2 linked regions of the Heliomicrobium gestii genome follow. The main gene of each other region encodes a partner of the protein of the gene in region 2 in a complex. Links are inferred from orthologs where the notes say so. Each region holds a gene or a part of one and is shown on either strand. Other genes may lie near its edges.

What was found.
Region 1: the proteins of metK (region 2) and groL are in contact, whole or in part, in a cryo-EM structure (PDB 8P4O), measured with the Escherichia coli proteins. The link is inferred for Heliomicrobium gestii from one-to-one orthologs.

What each region holds. Positions count from the first base shown.
Region 1 is NZ_WXEX01000002.1:289,447-299,915, forward strand. The notes cover bases 2,818-5,745. They hold groL (chaperonin GroEL), read right to left. Parts: upstream 5,137-5,745; coding sequence 3,499-5,136; downstream 2,818-3,498. Other genes in these bases: GTO89_RS03325 (hypothetical protein), read right to left, coding at 2,818-3,202; groES (co-chaperone GroES), read right to left, coding at 5,300-5,584. Also shown: amrA (AmmeMemoRadiSam system protein A), read right to left, coding at 1-526; GTO89_RS03315 (nitrogen regulation protein NR(II)), read right to left, coding at 734-1,192; GTO89_RS03320 (N-acetylmuramoyl-L-alanine amidase family protein), read right to left, coding at 1,404-2,216; more of GTO89_RS03325, read right to left, coding at 2,351-2,817; GTO89_RS03340 (class I SAM-dependent methyltransferase), read right to left, coding at 5,772-6,548; GTO89_RS03345 (SMODS domain-containing nucleotidyltransferase), read left to right, coding at 6,721-8,568; GTO89_RS03350 (DUF192 domain-containing protein), read right to left, coding at 8,593-8,967; GTO89_RS03355 (methyl-accepting chemotaxis protein), read right to left, coding at 9,159-10,469.
Region 2 is NZ_WXEX01000008.1:157,700-168,101, forward strand. The notes cover bases 7,542-10,402. They hold metK (methionine adenosyltransferase), read right to left. Parts: upstream 9,639-10,402; coding sequence 8,445-9,638; downstream 7,542-8,444. Other genes in these bases: priA (replication restart helicase PriA), read right to left, coding at 7,542-8,314; coaBC (bifunctional phosphopantothenoylcysteine decarboxylase/phosphopantothenate--cysteine ligase CoaBC), read right to left, coding at 9,751-10,402. Outside these bases: pknB (Stk1 family PASTA domain-containing Ser/Thr kinase), read right to left, coding at 1-282; GTO89_RS11010 (Stp1/IreP family PP2C-type Ser/Thr phosphatase), read right to left, coding at 279-1,034; 23S rRNA (adenine(2503)-C(2))-methyltransferase RlmN, read right to left, coding at 1,031-2,137; 16S rRNA (cytosine(967)-C(5))-methyltransferase RsmB, read right to left, coding at 2,134-3,492; GTO89_RS11025 (DUF116 domain-containing protein), read right to left, coding at 3,492-4,325; fmt (methionyl-tRNA formyltransferase), read right to left, coding at 4,357-5,298; def (peptide deformylase), read right to left, coding at 5,303-5,761; more of priA, read right to left, coding at 5,918-7,541. UniProt on the Escherichia coli protein: Catalyzes the formation of S-adenosylmethionine (AdoMet) from methionine and ATP.

The sequences.
Region 1 (10,469 bases), on a different replicon or contig from region 2:
CCCGGCGGGGAGTCGCATCGATGGCCTCGCGCAGGGCGATGCCAAAGCGGAAGAGCTCTTCCCGGGGCAGCAGGGCCATGGCGACAGGGACCACCTTGCCGCGAAAGCCCGCTTCCAGGAGAAAATAGAGCGGCACCATGGTGCCGTGATCGAGTTCGTTTTCAATGGAAAACCGCTCTGCCAGGCTGTCGTCGATCGCGGCGATGCTGACGCCGTGGCGCTTGGCCTGGTCGATGACGGCCGACAGGAGGGGCAGGTCGTTTTCCACTTCGGCCTTCACCTCGGGGGCGTTGAACCGGGCCAGATCGCCACGAAGGCGAGGAAAGGCGGTGACGGCGATGGCATCCTGAAAGACAGGGCCATGGGGGCTGATGATGATCACCGTGTCGGGATCCTGTTCCAGGCATTCCTTCGCCCAAGCCCGCATGGCGTCAAGGGTCTTCTGGACGCGGGGCAGTTCGCGGCCGCCCACGGCCGGCACGATGATCGGCGGATGGGGCGACACACCGCCAAAGACGACTGTCATGGGAACACCTCCCTAGGGGTTGCCCAGAAAGGGCATTGCTTTCCATTTCTATTGTACCGCAAGTCCAACCCAATGGTAGTGTTTTCTCCTGTCGCGCCTTTATACGATCGGATCAGCCGGCAATGGCCAGGCTGCGCCGCCTTTTCAGCAGAAGGGCATGAAAAAACCTGCCCTTCCCGAGGCGGGACCGGCAGGCGCTTGTCGCCGTTATTTACCCACATGCGTGATGATCACGCCGCCCTTTTCATCGTTCACCGGCGTAACGGTGATCTGGAATCGTTCATTCCCCCGCGGCGTGGCGCAGTCATAGTCGTAAGCAAAGGCCTTCACCTTTCCCTCTAAAACGGAAAGGATTCCCTCATAGATGGGGCGCACTTCGTCACAACCCTGATCGATGGCGGAACGGCAGATTTTCAAGTAGTTGATGCCGACGCCCGCCAGCGATGGATCGGCGATGTCGTTTTCGATGGCGTTGCGCTCCCACTCGTGATTGACAAAGGTGATGTAACCCTTCCCATCCAAAACCACCAGTTGCATGGGAAGGGAATTGAGGATCGTCATGTACCGGTTCTCATTTTCTTGGAGCACCTGGATAAAGCGTTTCAGTTGGGCTTCCCGTTCTTCGCACCTGCTGACAGCGGCACGGTGATCCTGTGCGTGTTCCATAAGAAGCCCCCCTTTCTCACTGCTAATATTAATAATTATTCTTTCTTCTCTTCTAAATCCCTGCATCCACCGTACGATCATTTTCGTAAACCTAGATTCTAATTTCCATATATTTTAATTTTTGGCCTTGCCAAAAACAAGGAGGCCCCCCTACCGAAAAGTTCGGTGACAGGGCCTCTCTCTTTCCCCGGTCTTGTTTTCCCCGGCGTCCTTACGAATCCAGTAACCCCGGCGACACCGCCCGGTCCACCTCGGGGATGAAGCCGCCCGGCGCCTGGTCGGTCGCGGCGCCCTTCGGCTCTTCCGCCGGTTCTCCGCCCAGGTAGCGGGCGATGCCGGTGGCGATGCCTTGAGCCAGCTTCTCCTGGTAATCGTCCCGGAGCAGCAGCGCCTCTTCGGCCGCGTTGGACAAAAAGCCCGTCTCCACCATCACGGCCGGACATTTGGTCATGCGCAGGACAAAGTAGTCTTCAGCCTTGGCCTGCCGCCCGTCTTTATTGCCGACGCGCTTGGTCATCTCCTTCTGGATATGCAAGGCCAATCGTTTCCCTTCCGCCGACCCCGGTTGATAGAAGGTCTGAGGTCCCTGACAGGCCGGCGCCATGGGGAAGCTATTGGCATGGATGGACACATAGACCAGCGCGTTGGCCCCTTGGGCCTTTTCCACACGTTTTGTCAGTTCGCTGCGCTGGCTCCAGGGACCGACGGAAACGTTGTCTTCATTCTCGCGGGTGAGAATCGCTTTGCCGCCGGCTTGATTCAACTGGTCGACCACCTTCTTTGCGATCAGCAGGTTGACGACTTTCTCCTGGGTTCCCCGGGTTCCCTTGGCGCCGCCGTCTTCACCGCCATGGCCGGGGTCGATGGCGACGACCTTGTCCTGGATCACCCCGGAGAAGGTCAGCACAGTCCGATCCTCCAACAACTGATTGACGCCCCCATAGAGGAGGATGGCCGATAGGGCCATGACGGCGGTCACCCACATCCGGGGATGTTTGCCCACGATCATGTACACCGAACGCACGGTACAACCCCCTTCCTGCAAAAAACATATGCCGTAAAAAATGCGGGAAGACCCCCCAATGCAAAAGAGGCGCCATCTTTATCAGACAGCGCCCCGGTTTTTGGTTGAACCCTAGGATATCGTTGAGCACCCTTTCAACGTTGCTTCGATTGGCCGGTGAGACGATCATACACCTTTTGCATTTTTTCTTCGCTAAAGGGCAAGCCGTACAAGGTTCCCAAGGTTACGCATTCTGTATATCTCTGGCCGGCCAAATTATATTGCAACAACGGTCGAGCGAAGAAAACATCGCTTTCTTCCTTACGCGCAACTTCAAGGGAAACAGACACCGTTTCTGCCGGCGCTAAGATGATCCCATTTATATGATCGTATTTGGTGTCACCTTTCGTGACCACGATTTTATCGGGGGAAATCTCGTTGGAAATAAAGGAGATGCCTTCCAACGTAACCTTGTCATTGGAATTATTCTTTAAATCAAAAGAGGTTCGAGACAGTGGAGAGACAGCCGTCTCCTGCGATCCGACGACGACATTTGAACTTGCCTTTTGAAGGACCTTGACAAACATTTTGTCCATTGGATATACCTGCTCTGTATCGTCTTTATACTTGATTTTTAAACCTTCTATCGGGCTTTCACCAATCCGATCTAAACGCAAGGTCAGCGTAATATTGTCAAGTTTATAGCCTTTGTACTCACTTCCCGGAAACACTTGCCAACTTTCCAGAGATACGTTTTCCGAATGCAGGAGTTGGACATCAGCAATCAGATCTTGGGCGCTCGTTCGCGTATCCACTAAGAAGACACAAGGAAACATGACTTTATCCCCCGGATATCCCGCTATGTAGCCACTCGACTTGACAAAGTGTATGGATCTGTCAACTTCGCGCGGAGAACCGACACCTACCGGCTTATAAAACATAAAGATCGCCGCTGCTACGATGACGGCCAACGCGGTAAGGAGGACCCCTCTTTTGTTTCCGTTCATTTTTCTTACCACCTTTTAAAAAGCCCCTACTTTCGTAGGGGCTTTTATTCCCATTAATAGTATACCACTTTTAGTGTGTCTGTTCCACTAATTGGATCGTAAACATGGTTATACGATGTTTGGGTTGCAGTCTTGTACGGCGGGGGAAGATACTCCGATTTCGTGTATAAATGCATTGATATTGTATATGCCGGGCGCACAAAAAAAGAGGGATGCCGACTTGCATCAGCATCCCTCTTGTCTTTCCTCTATCCTTGGGTATGGTCAGGAGAGGCGACCCAGCCTTGCGGCAGGTCTTACATCCCCATGTCCATACCGCCCATGCCGCCCATTCCGGGGGGCATCGCAGGGCCTTCTTTTTTCTCGGGCTTGTCGGCGACGATGGCTTCCGTCGTCAGCAGCATGGCGGCGATGGAAGCGGCGTTTTGCAGGGCCGAACGGGTGACTTTAGCGGGGTCGACGATGCCGGCGCCGATCATGTCTTCATACACCTCGGTGGCGGCGTTGAAGCCTTGGCCGATGGGCAGGGACTTGACCTTCTCGACAACGACGGAGCCTTCGTACCCGGCATTGTTGGCGATTTGACGGAGGGGTTCTTCCAGGGAGCGGCGGATGATAGCCACACCGGTCGCTTGGTCGCCGGCGGGAACTTCCACGCTGTCGAGGGCTTTCTGAATGCTGACCAGAGCGGTGCCGCCGCCAGGGACGATGCCCTCTTCAACGGCCGCGCGGGTGGCGTTCAGGGCGTCTTCGATGCGCAGCTTCTTGTCTTTCAGTTCCGTCTCGGTCGCGGCGCCGACTTGGATGACGGCAACGCCGCCAGCCAGTTTGGCCAGGCGCTCTTGCAGTTTTTCCTTGTCGAACTCGGAAGTGGACTCTTCATGTTGACGGCGGATCTGGGCGATGCGGGCTTTGATGTCGTCGGCGCTGCCGGCGCCGTCAACAAGGATGGTTTCTTCCTTGTTGATGCGGACCTGACGGGCGCGGCCCAGCATGTCGATGGTGGCGCTGTCCAGCTTGATGCCGACTTCTTCAGAAACAACGCGGCCGCCGGTGAGGATGGCGATGTCTTCCAGCATGGCTTTGCGGCGGTCGCCGAAGCCGGGGGCTTTGACGGCGACACAGGTGAAGGTGCCGCGCAGTTTGTTGACGACCAGGGTGGCCAGGGCTTCGCCTTCCACGTCTTCGGCGATGATCATCAGCTGCTTGCCGCTTTGAACGACACGTTCGAGGACGGGCAGGATCTCTTTGATGGAGGAGATCTTTTTATCGGTGATCAGGATGTAGGGCTCGTTGAGGACGGCCTCCATCTTGTCGGGGTCGGTGATCATGTAGGGGGAGATGTAGCCGCGGTCGAAGTTCATGCCTTCGACGACTTCCAGGTCGGTGGTGAAGCCTTTGGATTCTTCGACGGTGATGACGCCGTCTTTGCCGACTTTCTCCATGGCTTCGGCGATCAGGCTGCCGATGGTGGCGTCGCCGGCGGAGATGGCCGCAACCTGAGCGATGGCTTCTTTGCTTTCGACAGGCTTGGAGATGGCTTTGATTTCAGCGACAGCCTTCTCGACAGCCGTTTCGATGCCGCGCTTCAGCACCATGGGGTTGGCGCCGGCAGCGACGTTTTTCATGCCTTCGCGGATGATGGCTTGGGCCAGGATGGTGGCGGTGGTGGTGCCGTCACCGGCCACGTCGTTGGTCTTGGTGGCGACTTCTTTGACGAGCTGGGCGCCCATGTTTTCAATGGGGTTTTCCAGTTCGATTTCTTTGGCGATGGTGACACCGTCATTGGTGATCAGGGGAGAGCCGAATTTCTTCTCCAGAACGACGTTGCGGCCTTTGGGGCCAAGGGTGACACGAACGGCTTCCGCCAGGGTGTTAACCCCTTTTTCCAGAGAACGGCGGGCCTCTTCGTTAAAAACGATCATTTTCGCCATGGGGTTGTCTACCTCCTTAACAGTTCCAGCAGTCATGGTGGGACACGAGCCGTCCGCCGGCGTGAGATTCTGACATGCTCGGCTGTGTAACGCCGGCTGCGGCGACAGGGTCCCATCGGGTTTGCGCTTATAAGTAAAGGGAACGCCTTGAAGTGTGCGTGGATTACAGCTTGGCCAGGATGTCGCGTTCGTTAAGAATCAGGTACTCGGCGCCGTCCAGTTTGACTTCGGTGCCCGAGTATTTGCTGTAGATGACCCGGTCGCCGACAGCCACTTCCAGAGCGGCCCGCTCGCCGTTGTCGAGCAGACGGCCAATGCCCACAGCCACGACTTCGCCTTGCTGGGGTTTTTCTTTGGCGGTGTCCGGCACGATGATGCCGCTGGCGGTTTTTTCTTCCGCTTCGATGGGCTTCAATACAACCCGATCAGCCAAAGGTTTGATGTTCATACGAAACGGTACCCTCCTTCAGATGCTTAGCCTTGTTCTCGTTGTTAGCACTCACCTTGGTCGAGTGCTAACACCCAAGTACTATAATAGGGAGCCGCCCAAAGTGATGCAAACACCATGATCGGTCGTTTGGCTGATTTAGCTCCCGAAATTAAATATTTCCCACACCTTTTGCCAATATACACCTTCATCCTTCTTTTTTGGAGAAACTTCCTTTGCGCAGGCGGGCATAGAGGGACAGGCCGGCGGGAAAGGCGAAGCGCCGCAGCCAGCGGGCTTCGATGCGGTAGAACCGGTCGAGCCATGCCGATACCAGTGGGCTGCCGCCGCCTCGCCGGTCGCTCCCCCAACCCTTCGCGGCGGTCCGGAGCAGGACTGCCGCCGGGAAAATAAAAAAATTCGTGTAGGAGAACCGCTCCACATGCCCGTCCAACGAGGTCAGCAGTCGCCGGAGATCGGCGGCGCTGTAGCGCCGCCGATGGCCCAAGGCGCTGTCATGGCGGCTGAACAGCCAGGGATGAGCGGGCACGGTCAGCAGGAGCAGCCCCCCCGGGCGAAGCACCCGAAAGGCCTCCGCCAAGGCGGCGCCATCGTCGTCAAGATGTTCCAGGACGTCAAGCAGCAAGAGGGCGTCAAAGGTCTCATCGACAAAGGGGAGCCGCTCGGCGCTCCCCTGGTGAACGAAAAATCCGCGGCGGCGCCCTTGTTCGACAGCAGGCCGGCAGGGCTCCACCCCCTCGATGTGACCGAGATCGCCCAGTTCCGCCATCGTTCGCCCGCTGCCGCATCCGATGTCGAGGATGCGCGGCAGGCGGCGTTCCGCTTGAGCGCCCGTTCGGCAAAGCCGCTGGTCCTCTGTGGACAGGGCATCGATCAACTGGTCGCGGATCAGCATCCGTTTGCCGCGGTACCACCAGTGGTCTTCCTCCTCCGCCCACATGCGCCGCTGTTCCTGTTCGTCCATCTTCTGCGCGCCTCCTCACCGTTCTTATGAACCGGAATGGATTTTTCCGGCTGCTCGCCTTCCCGGCAGCAGGGATGGGACAATCAAAGGGAGAAGATCAACCAGATAAATCAACGGACAAAATTAGGATAGAAAAAGATAAATGCCGCATCTAAAATCGGGGGGCTTTCCGATGAACGATCGCCTGTTTCCACAATATAAACAACTGCAAGACTCTGTGGCCCTCTGCAACGTCTTTTTCGATCTTGTCGATTCCACACGGCTCAAGCAGCAGTTGGGGCCCGTTGAAGGCGTAGCCCTCTCCCTCCGCCATAACCAACTCTGCGCCGAGACGGCCGAAGCCTATCAGGGCCAGGTGGTGAAGCACATCGGCGACGCCATTTACGCCGTCTTCCCGAATCCGCTGCCGGCGCTGCTGGCGGCCCTCGATGTGAAATACACCATCCTCAAGGAAAATCTGCCCTTCCAGACGAAAATCGGCCTCTCCTTCGGCCTGGTGACGCCGGTGCGCACCCCTGACGCCGATTACCTGGGGGCCGCCGTCGACATGGCCGCCCGTCTGGCCTCCCAAAGCGCGCCCAATCAGGTGCTGCTCGACGAGTCCACCTTCCAGATCGTCAAATCCCTCTTAAAAAGCCTCGATACGATCATTTTCCGTTTTCTCGGAATCCAGGACCTAAAAGGTCTGTCTTTTACGCCTCTTTATGAACTGTCCCACAGCGACCTGGGCTTTGTCCAGGAACAGAGCGCCTCCTCGGCCCAGCCGTCCCGCTTCTTTACCCAGCCGGCGGCGGCGCAACCGGCGAGCGCTCAGGCCGCCCCCCCTTCCTCCGCCACACCCTCGCCGGGCAACATCGCCGGAAAACTGCTTGCAAAGTTGGCCGGGAATATCAACGCAACCCCGGCGGGCCCTTCCCCCACCGCTTCGACGGGAACCACCGGAGGCGGCTCCCCCACCGGAGCGGCGCGTCGCAGCGCCACGATCCATTCGGTCCCGACCGCCGGCAGTGCCGGTCCCGGCGCTACGGCCGCCTACGGCGCAAATCCTCTGGGGAACGGCGTCACCCCCGTCTCGGCAGCGACGGCCGCCGCTGTTTCTACCGCCACCGCCGGCCTTTCCCCGCTGGTGCAGACCTATCTCGAACCGGTTCCTGTGGCCGATGAGGCCTTCCGGCAGTTTCTGCGCCGAATCAGCTTGAATCGCGAGGATGTCGATCAGGTCTATACGATGCTGCAGAACATGCACTATGCCCTGAAGGATCAGCCTGCTTTGCCGGTGCGGCGGATCCGGCCGGGCGGATCCTTTATGCGCGGAACGATGATCCGCCCGAAAAAGAGCCTGGATCTGATCGTTGAAATCGCGCCGGTCGACGGCGCGACGCCCAATGTGACAGAGGTTCTCGGCCAGATTCGGGCGACCCTGTCGAAGATGGGGTGGAACCGCGATGTGGAAGAACAGGAAACCTGCCTTGTCCTGGGCCATGAGGACAGCTTCCGCATCTCGCCGGTGCTGGCTCTGGTGGAGGAGGAAAAAGAGGCCTATTACCTGCCCAACGGACCCGATACGTGGATTCCCCGCGATCCCCAGGCGCCGGAGCGGTGGATGGCCGAGGCCTTCCGACGGCACGGGCCGAGCTTCCTCGCCCTGATCCGCATCCTGCGGGCCTGGCAGCGCACCAACTGCCGCATCCTGCGGACGTTGCACCTGGAGATGCTCACCGATCTGCTCCTGCGCAAGGTCCGCCTCGAGCCGGGACCGGAAGGGCTATACAACTGGTTTCATTACATCCACCAGATCTTCAGCCAACAGAGAAAACCCTTCCTGGCCGATCCCTCCGACCCCGCCTACTTTGTCGACGGATACCTGATGACCAACGCGGCCGCCTTCAACCAGTTCGGGCGGCTGCTCTCCCACTCGCTCCAGTTGGCCACAGAGGCGGTCAACCTGGCGCAACAAAAGCAATACCTGCTGGTTCAGAACAAGTGGCGGGCGCTCTTGGGGCCCGGATTCGGGGTCTAGATCGGCCGGCAATCATTCGCGCCGCTACGCCGGAGTGAATCGGAGCCTGTGGCCCTTCTGGAGCGCCAACCGGCTCGCTGTGCCCGCCGCCAGTTCCAACGTCGACCATGCGCCTGAGCGACGTCGCCCCAACCGGCCAGGCGGCAACGCTTCGTCCATGTCGACGATCACGCCTTGCCCGTCCAGGTAGAGCGCGTCGATGGAAAATCCCATGCCGACGGTGTGAATCTGGTTGCAGGGGGTCAGCAGCAACCCCCGGTCCGGCGGCAAGACGGTCTCGTCGAGCAGCCCGCGCAGGCGGCGCCAGAAGCTGTCGGCCAGGTCGACCCAGACCGGCAGGAGAAGGCGCGCCGCCGCCCCATGCGGTTCGATCGCCAACTGGTACAGGGGTGTCAGCAAAAACGCTCCCGCCTTTCTTTCGGCCTTGCAAAATGCTCTCTTATCAGGTTATTTCCGGAACAGGCCCTGCGCGACGAGGAAGCGGCACTCCTCGGGCGCACATACAAAGGACCGCGATCGCGCCTCAGCCCTTCGGCTGCGCGCAATCGCGGTCCTTTCCGCTTGCCTATGTGCGGATCATTCCTGGCTTCTTACACCTTGTACTTCGCCGATCCCGTCTGCAGTTCTGTCGCCAGCGCGGACATGGCCTCGATGGCGCTGGCCGTTTCCTGGGCGCCGGCGGAAGACTCTTCGGCGATGGCCGCCACATTCTGGACCGCCCGCGACGCCTGCTCCGTCGTCGCCGCCTGCTCTTCGGCGGCGGCGGCGATTTCGCCCACCTCGGTGGCCGTCTGTTTGACCTGTTCCTTGATGTTCTGGAAGGACGCCCCCGCTTGTTGCGTCAACTCGCGGCCGCTCTCAGTCGCTTCGACGGCGCGCGCCGTCACCTGCTGGATCTGTTTGATCAGGCTGCCGATCTCTTTGGTGGCTGATCCAGACCGCTCAGCCAGCTTGCGCACCTCGTCGGCGACGACAGCGAATCCTTTGCCGGCGTCTCCGGCCCGGGCCGCCTCAATAGCGGCGTTGAGGGCCAAGAGGTTGGTCTGGGCGGCGATGTCGTCGATCATCTCGACGATCTCGCCGATCTTCTCAGAGTTCTGGCCGAGCACCATCACGTTTTCTGCGATCGCGTCCATGCCCCGGACGGTGTCGTCGATGATCTTGCCGCCCTCCATGGTGGCGCTCGTCGTCGCCTCCGAGGAAAGGGCCGCTTTTTGAGCCGATGTGGCGACCTGAGTGGCCGCCCCAGCCATGTCGTTCATCATCGACGAGAGGCTCTGGGCTTCCTGGGCCTGAGACTGGGCGCCGCTGGCCAACTGCTGGGACGAGGCGGAAATCTGCTCGCTCGACGCGGCCACCGACTGGGCGCCCGACTGCACATGCTTGACAAAATCGCGCAGGTTGTCAACCATCTGATGAATAGACCGGGACAGGGAAGAGATCTCGTCGCTGCCATCGGTGCTGTCCACGTTTTTCGTCAAATCGCCTCTGGCGATCGCGCCAGCCAGCTGCTCCAATTCACCGAGTGGTTTCGACAGGCTGCGAGCCAGCACAAACCCCAGGGTCAAAGAGAGAAGAAAAGCGGCGATGATAGCGACGACGGTGACCATCCGGGTCGTCCCATAGGCCTCATCGGATTTCTTTTTCGTTTGCTCCGACATATCGGCTTGATACTGGAGCAGTCTCTCCAGCTTGTCATCCAAATCGCCGGCGATCTTCCGTCCCTCCGTATGGGCGATCATGATGGCTTTGGCGTTTCCTTCCGCTGTCGCGAGCGAACTCGCCTGGACGACCCGTTGCGCCACTTCCCGATAGCTGTTCCAGGCGCTCTGGACGTCCGCCAACATGCGTTTTTCGTCGGCTGACTTTTCCGTGCCATCGTATTTTCGCAACTCCTGCTC
Region 2 (10,402 bases):
GGTCGGCCCGTCGATGAACTCCATCACTATGTAGTCGATCTCGCCCTCACGGCCCACATCGTAGACGTTGACGATATTGGGATGGGACAAACCGGCCACCGCCTGGGCTTCCCGATGGAAGCGGCGGACAAACTCTTCGTCAGAGCAGAGATTTTCGCGCAGGATTTTGACAGTGACGGCCCGCTGAAGCAGCCGGTCCCACCCTTTAAAGACCTGGGCCATGCCGCCGCCACCCAAAAGTTCGACGATTTCGTAGCGATTGCCGAAGATGCGTCCGATCATGCTTGCCACCCCTCACCTTCCTCTTGCCATATGATCAGGAAAGTGACATTGTCATAGCCGCCTCGTTCCAGCGCCAGGTTCATCATGGCGTCGGCAACCTGTTCCAGCGCCTCGCGCCGGTACGGAAAAGGGGCGTTCGGGTCAAAGAGCCGGTTGATCTCGTCGGCCGTCACCATATTGGTCAGGCCGTCTGTGCACAGGATCAACAGGTCGCGCGGCGTCCAAGGCACGGCCGCCACGTCCACCTGCACATCGTCGCGAGTGCCCAAGGCGCGGGTGATGATGTTGCGCTGGGGGTGGGCCTGGGCCTCCGCTTCGGTGATCTTACCCAGACGCACCATTTCCTCAACGAGGGAGTGATCCCGCGTCAGCAGGCGAACCTGCCCGTTGTGCAACAGGTAGGCCCGGCTGTCGCCCACATGGGCCACGGTGAGCGTTGACGCGGCGAGATGAGCCGCCGTAAGTGTCGTTCCCATACCCGCCCATTTGGGCTGGTTCACCGACTCCCAATAAATGCGGCGGTTCGCCTCCCGGCAGGCCGATTCGAGGCGAATGGCCGGTTCCCTGTCCCCCTCGGTTCCGCGCCATTGGGCGGCAAAGGCCTGCACCGCCAACGCGCTGGCCACCTCTCCCGCCTCATGACCGCCCATCCCATCGGCGACCAGAAAGAGCCCCTGGGCCGCGTCCCACCAGTGGCTGTCCTCATTGGTGGGACGAACTCGCCCTTTGTCGGTGCGAGCGATGACGTTCATGGCTCCTCCTCCCCCCTGACGGCGCCGCGCAGTTGCCCGCAGGCCGCCTCAATATCCTGTCCCCGCTCCTCGCGGATGACGGCGTCGACTCCCCAGCGCCGCAGTTCTGCCAGGAAACGTTCTGTCGGTTCCCGCTCAGGCCGCCGGGCGCCTGTCCCGGCGACGGCGTTGACGGGAATCAGATTCAAGTGGATGGGCCAACCCTTGAACAGGGACCCCAGCCGCCGGGCATCTTCCGGCCGGTCATTGACGCCCGCCATGAGGGCATACTCGACAGAGAGACGCCGCCGTGTCTTCTCCCAGTACCGCCGGCAGGCCTCCAACACCGGAGCCAGCGGAAAACGTTCGTTCACCGGCATCCACTCGCTGCGCTGCCGGTCATCGGCGGCATGGAGGGACAGGGCCAGGTTCACTTCCCAGTCCTCGCCGGCAAAGCGGTCGATGCCCGGCACGATGCCGGCGGTGGAGACGGTGATTCGCCGCTGGCCGATGGCCTGTCCCTCCGGGTGGGTGAAGAGGCCGATGGCCCGGCGCAGGTTGTCATAATTCAAAAAGGGCTCGCCCATCCCCATGAAGACGAGATTGGTCACCTTGAACTCCGGGTCTTTAAGACGCTGTTCATGAGTGATGTCCAGCACCTGGCCCACGATCTCGGCGGCGGTCAGGTTTCGTCGAAACCCCTGCTGGCCGGTGGCGCAAAAGCGGCAGCCCAAAGCACAACCGGCCTGGGTGGACAGGCAGACCGTCACGCGGTCGCGCGTCTGGGCGCGCCGGTAGGGCATGAGCACCGATTCGATCAGTTCGCCGTCGGCCAACCGCCAGAGGTATTTCTCGGTGCCGTCGCGAGCGACCCGTCGCCGCTCCAAGGCCAGCGGTTGCAACCGGTCCGACTCGGCCACCCGGGTCCGCAGCGCCTGCGGCAGATCGGTCATCTCGGCCGCTTCGCGAACAGCCCGGTTCTGGAGCCATTTAAACACCTGCTTGCCCCGGAAGGACGGCTGGCCCCAGGACGTAAAAAGGGCGGCGATCTCTTCGGGGAAGAGGCCCCGCAGGTCTGTCGCCTGGCCCTCCTGCTGTTCGGCAACCGGTTCTCTCACCTTCATGACCGCCTCCTTAACCGGGCTACAAAGAACCCGTCCGTATGAAAGCGATGAGGCAGGATCTGGAAGTATCCCTTCGCCATCTGCCGTTTCTCTTCCTCTGTGAAATCCAGTTCCGGCAAAAAGGGCGACACATCTTCCGCCCCATAATCGGCATGGCGTTGCAGGAAATCTTTCACCTGCTGAAAGTTCTCCTCCGGCTCGATGGTGCAGGTAGAGTAGACCAGGAGCCCGCCCGGCTTGACCAGCGGCGCCACCCCGTCGAGCAACTCCCGCTGCAGTTCCCGCAACCGGACCAGATCGGCTTCTGTGATGCGGTAGCGGAGCTCCGGTTTGCGCCGCAGCACCCCGAGACCGCTGCACGGGGCATCGAGGAGCAGGCGATCGACCTCTCCCCTCAACTCCTCGGCCGGTTGGCGGGCGTCGACGGCCTCGGCGCGGACGCTCGCGATCCCCAGCCGGCTGCAGTTCTCCCGGATCAAGCCCAACTTGTGGGGGTGAATGTCCCAGGAACGGATCGTCGCCTTGTCGCCGCTCAACTCCGCCATATGGGTTGTCTTGCCGCCAGGCGCGGCGCAGGCGTCCACGACGGTCTCGCCCGGCTGCGGGTCCACGACCGGCGCGACAACCATAGAGCTCTCATCCTGCACAGAAAACAGCCCTTCCGAAAACCCGGGCAGATGGGTGACCGCCGAAGCCGACGCCAACCGGATTCCCGCGCGATGCAAGGCCGAAGGATGGGCCTCGACGCCGGCCTCAGCCAGTTGTCGCAAAAAATCCTCCCGCTCGGCGCGCAGTTTATTCACCCGCAGCGACACCGCCGCCGGCCGGTTGTTGACCTGGCAGATCGCCCGGGTCCGTTCGGCGCCGAACTGCTTGATCCAGCGACGGACGAGCCACTCGGGATGGGATTCGACAACAGTGAGATGGGCCACCGGATCGGCTTCCCAACACGGCCAGGGGATTTCGTCCCGTTGCCGGATCAGTTGGCGCAACACGCCGTTGATCAGCGACGTCAACCGGCCCAGGCCGACCTGTTTCGCCAATTCCACCGTCTCATGGCAGGCGACAGCATCAGGGATGCGGTCCAAAAAAAGCACCTGGTAGGCGCCGAGCCGCAAGAGACGACGCGCCTCGGGCGCCACATCGCCGGGCCGTTTCATCAACCGGTCGAGGGCAAAATCGAGGGTGTTTTGACGGCGCAACACACCGAGGACCAATTCGGACACGAGGCCGCGGTCCAGTCGCTGCAAGCCGCTGGCCGACAACGCATGGGCCATCTGCAAATTGGCGTAAGCCTTTCGTTCTTCTACAGCATTCAACACGTCCAGGGCGACGCCTCTCGGCGATGGCTGCATCAGGACACCTCCACCCGGCGTTCAGGGAGCGCCGATTTTTCCAGGACCGATCCGATCACCCCGCTGTTGATCCAATCGGCTCTTTCGTCATAGAGGAAGTAGCGCACCGCCTGTTCGAGACGGCTCATGTTCACCAGCGTGTTGCAGCAGGGTCCCTCCGGCCGGTCGTTCAAAATGCCCAAAATCGGTAGAAAGTCGACATCCTGGATGCCGCTCGTCAAATCCCGTTCACAGGCGATGGCGACGATCGCCTGGGGGCGTATTTCCATGATGGCCTTTCTCGCCCAGGTACCGCCCGTCACGATGGTCAGGTTGACGCCATAGCGATCGGTCAGTTCGATCATATCGTGAACGGGACAACCGCCACAGCGCCGGCAGTTATGGATATCGAGAGTGATCTTATGGGGACAGGTCGTTTTTTGCAGGCAATGGGGCGCCAGGATCATCAACCGCTCCGGCGCCACAGTCACTTTCCGCAAGCGCACCAGTTGATTGCTCACCTCAATGAAACTGCTCTTCAGCCGGTCCGGGCTAATGCCAAAGAAACGGGCGATGACCAAGGCCATGGGAAAGAGGATATTAACTGCCATCCGCGTCCAACGATAGACAGAAGGAATAGCCCGATCCTGCCAGATGGAGAAGATCATCCCGCCGATGCCGAAGGCGATCAAGGCCACAACGGCGAGAAAGGCGACCCCCAAGAGGCCGATCAGGACCTTGTTCCAGGGGTAGTTTTGATACTTGACGAGATACCAGCCCAGGAAGACCAGCGCGATCAGGGCGAGAAAGCTGGCCACCATCAGGCCGATGAACAATCGCTTGCGGATAGGCATGGTTCCAACGCTCCCAATTAAACTTCCAATCTCAACCGAATCGAAACCCCGGTCCTATCCGGCGTCCGCGCGCATAGGCCCCGGCGGCCATCGTCTTGCCGCCGGCAGGGCGCACCTCGGCCAACCAGTACACGCCGGCGCCGGTGGCCACAGCGACCTCATCGCCGGCGATCTGTATTATCTCGCCGGGCTGGGCGAAGGAACTGGACAGCGCCAACCCCTCGCGGCGCAAACGCCCCCGGAGGATCTTGACGATCTTCCCCTCGTCGACGGTAAAAGCGCCGGGCCAGGGATTCATCCCGCGCACCCGGTTGTGGATCGCCTCGGCCGGCGCGTTCCAGTCGACCTGCTCATCGTCGCGCGTTAGCATGGGCGCGTAGGTGGATCGCCCGTGCTCCTGGGGCGTAGCCTGCAGGCAACCCGATTCCAGAGCGGCCAGCGTCTCCACAAGCAGGCTGGCGCCCAGTTCCGCCAAGGCGTCGTGGACCTGCCCCGTCGTGTCGTCAGGGCCGATGGACAGGGCGCCCTTGAGGAGCATGTCCCCCTCATCAAGGCCCTGGCTCATCAGCATTGTCGTGACACCGGTCTCTTTTTCCCCGTCGATGACCGACCGGTGGATCGGCGCCGCGCCGCGGTATTTGGGCAACAAGGAGGCATGGACATTGATCCAGCGCCGGGGAAAGGCGTCCAGGAGCCGCGGCGGCAAGATTCGCCCAAAGGCGGCCACCACCCCGGCCTCGACACGGAGTTCTTTTAGTTTTTGCACAAAATCGTCATCCAAACGGGCCGGATGCTCGACAGGAATGCCCAAGCGCTCGGCCGCCGCCTTGACAGGACTCGGTTGCGCTTTTTGCCCCCGCCCCCGCGGGCGGTCCGGCCGGGTGACGACGAGAGCCACCTCATGGCCGGCCGCGACAATCGCTTCCAAGGTGGGGACGGCAAAATCAGGCGTCCCCATAAAGACCAAACGCATCGGCCTATCGCTCCTCCGGCTCGTCGTTTTCCACGCGGTCGACAAAGAGGATCCCGTCCAGGTGGTCGATCTCGTGTTGGAAGGCCACCGCCAGCAGGTCCGTCCCCTCGACGGTATACTCCTCGCCGTTGCGATCCTGGGCCTTCACGCGGACCCGTTGATACCGCTTCACCTCGCCGGTGTATTCCGGAATGGAGAGACAGCCTTCGGCGTCACACTGTTCGCCTTCCGCCTCGATGATCTCGGGATTGACCATTTCAAAGCGGCGTTTGCCCACCTCGACGACACAGACACGCTTGCTGATGCCGATCTGAGGCGCGGCCAGGCCGACACCGCGAGCCGCTGCCATTGTATCGAACATATCGTCAATCAGCCGGCCCAGGTTGCTGTTGAAGCGGGTGACCGGCTTCGCTTTTTCGCGCAGCACAGGATCACCCATTTTAATAATTTCATAGACGGCCAAAGAAAACCCTCCCCGTCGGCTTTAAATCTATCCAAAATATCATATCGCAAACCCCGGTCCGGTTACACCAAAAAAGTTAACCTATCTTGGGAGTGTTCGCGTTATGGCCTATTGTCATTGAAAACTCTGTGATTGCCAGGGAACTGGGGCCGCACCCTAGGGATTGAGCATGAGACTGATCGTCACGCCAACCGGTCGTCCGCGGCGGCGGTCATAGTCCCTCGCCGCAGCGCTCAGGGCCGAACGCAGGACCTCTGTCCGGTCTCCCTTCACCCGCAACGTGAGCAGCCAGCGAAAGCGGTTTTCCACCTTGGCCACCGGCGCCGGCGCCGGTCCCCACACGTCGAAGCCTTCTGTGTCCACCCGGATCTGGGCCTGCGCAACCGCCAGGTCACGAAGGATCTCGGCCCACGTGTCGGCGGCCAGCCGGACGAGGGGCTCCTCGGGACCGGAAAACAGCACCCGCGCCAGCCGGGCGAAGGGCGGATAACTCAGTTGTTGCCGTAATTCGATTTCCCGGCGAAAAAACCCTTCATAGTCATGGAACTGCACCGCTTGCAGGCAGTAATGCTCGGGACAGTAGGTCTGCAGGATCACCTGGCCCGGATCACGGGCCCGTCCGGCCCGTCCGGCCACCTGGGAGAGCAACTGGAATGTCCGTTCGGCGGCGCGAAAATCGGAGATGTGCAGGGACGCATCTGCGGCGAGAACACCCACCAAGGTCACCCGCGGGAAATCGAGACCTTTGGCGATCATCTGGGTCCCGACGAGGATCGGCGCTTCGCCACGGCCAAAGGCGTCCAGGACCGGCGCAATCCCCTCCCGTTCGGCCACGTCGCGGTCCATGCGCAACACAGGCACGCCGGGGAAGCTGGCCCGCAGCTCCTCTTCGATCCGCTGGGTGCCGGCGCCGAAATAACGAATCGCCCGGCTCCGGCAATGGGGACAGGTCTGGGGCACATCCTGCCGGTAGTTGCAGTAGTGACAGTGCAACTGCTCCCCCTGGCGGTGGTAGACGAGAGAGATGGAACAACGGGGACAGGTCACCACGGTCCCGCACTCGCGACAGATGACAAAAGTAGAAAACCCGCGCCGGTTCAGGTAGAGGATCACCTGCTGCCGCCGCTGCAACCGCTCTTCCACCGCCGCCAAGAGGCTGCGGGAGAGCATCCCCTTGTTCCCGTCGGCCAACTCGCTGCGCATATCGATCACATCGACCGGGGGGAGTTGGCCGCCCGCCGGCCGCTGCCGCAACTGCAAGAGCCGGAAGCGGCCCGAGAGCGCCTGGGCGTATGTTTCCAGGGCCGGTGTGGCCGAACCGAAGACGACGACAGCGCCGCAGTGACGCGCCCGCTCGACGGCCGCCTCCCGGGCGTGGTATTTCAGGTCGTTCTCCTGCTGGTAGGAGGGTTCATGCTCCTCATCGACGATGATCAGGCCCAGCCGGGGCAGCGGCGCAAAGACGGCCGAGCGGGCGCCGACGACGAGGTCGGCGTCACCGCGGTGGATGCGCTGCCATTCCTGCCGCCTGGCCGCGTCGGCGAGGCCGCTGTGCAGGAGGGCCACTGCGTCGCCGAAGCGTTCACGCAAACGACGTTCTGTCTGGGGCGTCAAGGCGATTTCCGGCACCAGCAACAGGGCCTGGCGGCCTTGGGCCAGCGCCTCGCCGATGGCCCGGATGTAGACCTCCGTCTTGCCGCTGCCGGTCACGCCATGGAGCAAAAAGGGGCGCCTGTCAGAGGCGGCGGCGCCCGGGCCGCTCACGGTCATCTCGGCAAGGGCCTTCGTTAAAAAGTGGACCGCCCGCTCTTGATCGGGAGTGAGGATGGGTTCCGCAAAAGCGGGATCGCCGCCGGCCGCCGATTTTGACGGGCTGCCCATCCCTGACTCACCGGCCGTTTTCCCGGCATGTTCCCGCATTGTCGCCGAGTCCTTTTTCTGCGTCGCCTCAGAAGGAATGGCCGCCTTGACCGCTTTGGGCAGCAGTCGACGGACAACAACCAGCCCGGCGGCGACGAGCCGTTCGATCACCGCCGGCGGCACAGCGATCGCCTTTCCCGTCAGGGAGGCGTATTTCATCCGCCGCTGGGGCGCCCGGGCGAGGCGACGGAGCAATCCGGCGCATTCCAGATCGATCCCTTCCCAGAAGGCGATCGTCTCCTCGTCGGGCCGGCTGGCGAGGAACACCCAAGCGGCCGGCCGGACAGGCGGACCGGGCGGCGCCATCAGCCGCAGCACGTCAGCCATCGTCCCCAAGGTTTCCCGGGCCAGCCAGGGCACGAGGGCGATCAGATCGTCCCCCAGCCGGTAGCTGCCGTTGACCGCCTCGACCGGCTGCAGCGCGAAGGCTTTTTCCGTCTCCGCCGTGGCGGCCTCCAGGCCAAGGACCCAGCCACGGATGAGTTTGCCGTGAAAGGCGACCCAGACCTCCCGCCCCGGCAGAACCTCCTCCGCGAGGGCGTCGGGGATGCGGTAATGAAAGACCCGGTCCAGATCCCGGTGCGGGATGTCGACGATCACCTGCGCGAGTTCGGGCCGCTGTCTGGGCTCCATACCGTGACCACCCCTGCCGCTACTGTATTACTCTTGCCAAAAAAGAGGCGTCGCTTACTCCATTATACCAGGGGACGCAAGGGGGGAATAAAAAAGCCCGGAGTCTTGGCTCCGGGCGTCCATGTCGGTCTTACAGGCCGGCCAGTTTCTTCAGCGCCTCTACCTTGTCGAGACGCTCCCAGGGGAGATCCAGGTCGATGCGGCCGAAGTGGCCGTAGGCGGCCGTCTGGCGGTAGATGGGGCGGCGCAGTTGCAGTTCCTTAATGATGCCGGCGGGACGGAGGTCGAAGACCTCTTTGACCCACTTTTCAATGTTCGCTTCGTCCACCTTGGCGGTGCCGAAGGTCTCGACCATGACCGACACAGGGCGGGCGACGCCGATGGCGTAGGCCAACTGGATTTCACAGCGGTCAGCCAGGCCGGCGGCGACGACGTTCTTGGCCACGTGACGGGCGGCATAGGCGGCAGAGCGGTCCACTTTTGTGGGGTCCTTGCCGGAGAAAGCGCCGCCGCCATGACGGGCCATGCCGCCGTAGGTGTCGACGATGATCTTGCGGCCTGTCAGACCGGCGTCGCCTTGAGGCCCGCCGATGACGAAACGGCCGGTGGGGTTGATGAAGTAGCGGGTCTTGTTGTCCAGCAGGCCTTGCGGGATGATGGGCATAATGACGCGCTCGATCAGATCGGTTTTGATGGTCTCGAGGGAGACCTCCGGCGAATGTTGGGCCGAGATGACAACGGTGTCCACACGAACCGGCTTATCGCCGTCATACTCGACAGTGACCTGGGTCTTGCCGTCGGGACGGAGGTATTCCAGTTCCGCCGTCTTGCGAACCTCGGAGAGGCGGCGGGACAGCTTATGGGCCAGGGAGATGGTCATGGGCATGTACTCTTCGGTCTCGTTGGTGGCATAGCCGAACATCATGCCTTGGTCGCCGGCGCCGGTGGCTTCGATTTCGCTTTCGCTCATCTCGCCGTTCCGGGCTTCCAGCGCCTTGTCAACACCCATGGCGATATCGGCTGACTGCTCGTCGATGGAGGTGAGGACGGCGCAGGTTTCACAGTCAAAACCAAACTTCGCGCGGGTGTAGCCGATCTCGCGGATCGTCTGGCGCACGACTTTGGGAATATCGACATAGCACTTGGTGGTGATCTCGCCGGCAACCAGCACCAGGCCAGTCGTCACCGACGTTTCACAGGCCACCCGAGCCATGGGGTCTTGTCCAAGGATCGCGTCGAGTACGGAGTCCGAAATCTGGTCGGCCACCTTATCGGGATGGCCCTCGGTGACAGATTCCGACGTAAAGAGACGTTTACGGCTCAAATCTGTTTCCTCCTTCACGGCTTTCGCTGAAAAATGTAGGGGTCTAGGCAAATATGCCCCTCAATGGCTTTCCTTCCTAGATTAACAAGGACGGTGGAGAAAAACAAGGGCATTAATCACAACTGTTGGCGAAGATTTGAATAACCCGATCAAATATTCGACAAGCCACTTCATCCTTCGTCATCAGGCCCAAGGTCTCCTTGCCGCCTTGACGGTCGAAAAGGGTGACGATGTTCGTATCGACGCTAAAACCGGCCCCCGGCGTTGTCACATCGTTGGCGACCATGAGGTCCAGGTTCTTGCGCCGCAGCTTGTCCAGGGCATGGGCCTCCAGGTCGTTTGTTTCAGCGGCAAAACCGACGAGGACCTGGCCTCGCTTTCGCCGACCCAGCTCCGCCAGGATGTCGGGCGTCCGGACCAGTTCCAAAAAGAGCCGGTCGGCCTGCTTTTTCATCTTCTGTTCCGCCGGCGCCGCCGGACGGTAGTCGGCCACAGCGGCCGCCTTGACGACCACATGGACAGCGTCGAACCGCTCAATGACGGCCTTGTGCATCTCTTCGGCCGACTCGACAGGCACAACCTCAGCGCCCTCCGGCAGGGGCAGTCTCGTCGGCGTCGTCACCAGGGTCACTTCGGCGCCCCGCCGGATCGCCTCCCGGGCCAGGGCATAGCCCATCTTGCCCGAGGAGCGGTTGGAGATGTAGCGGACAGGGTCGATGGCCTCACGGGTCCCGCCGGCGGTGATCAGCACACGGCGGCCAGCC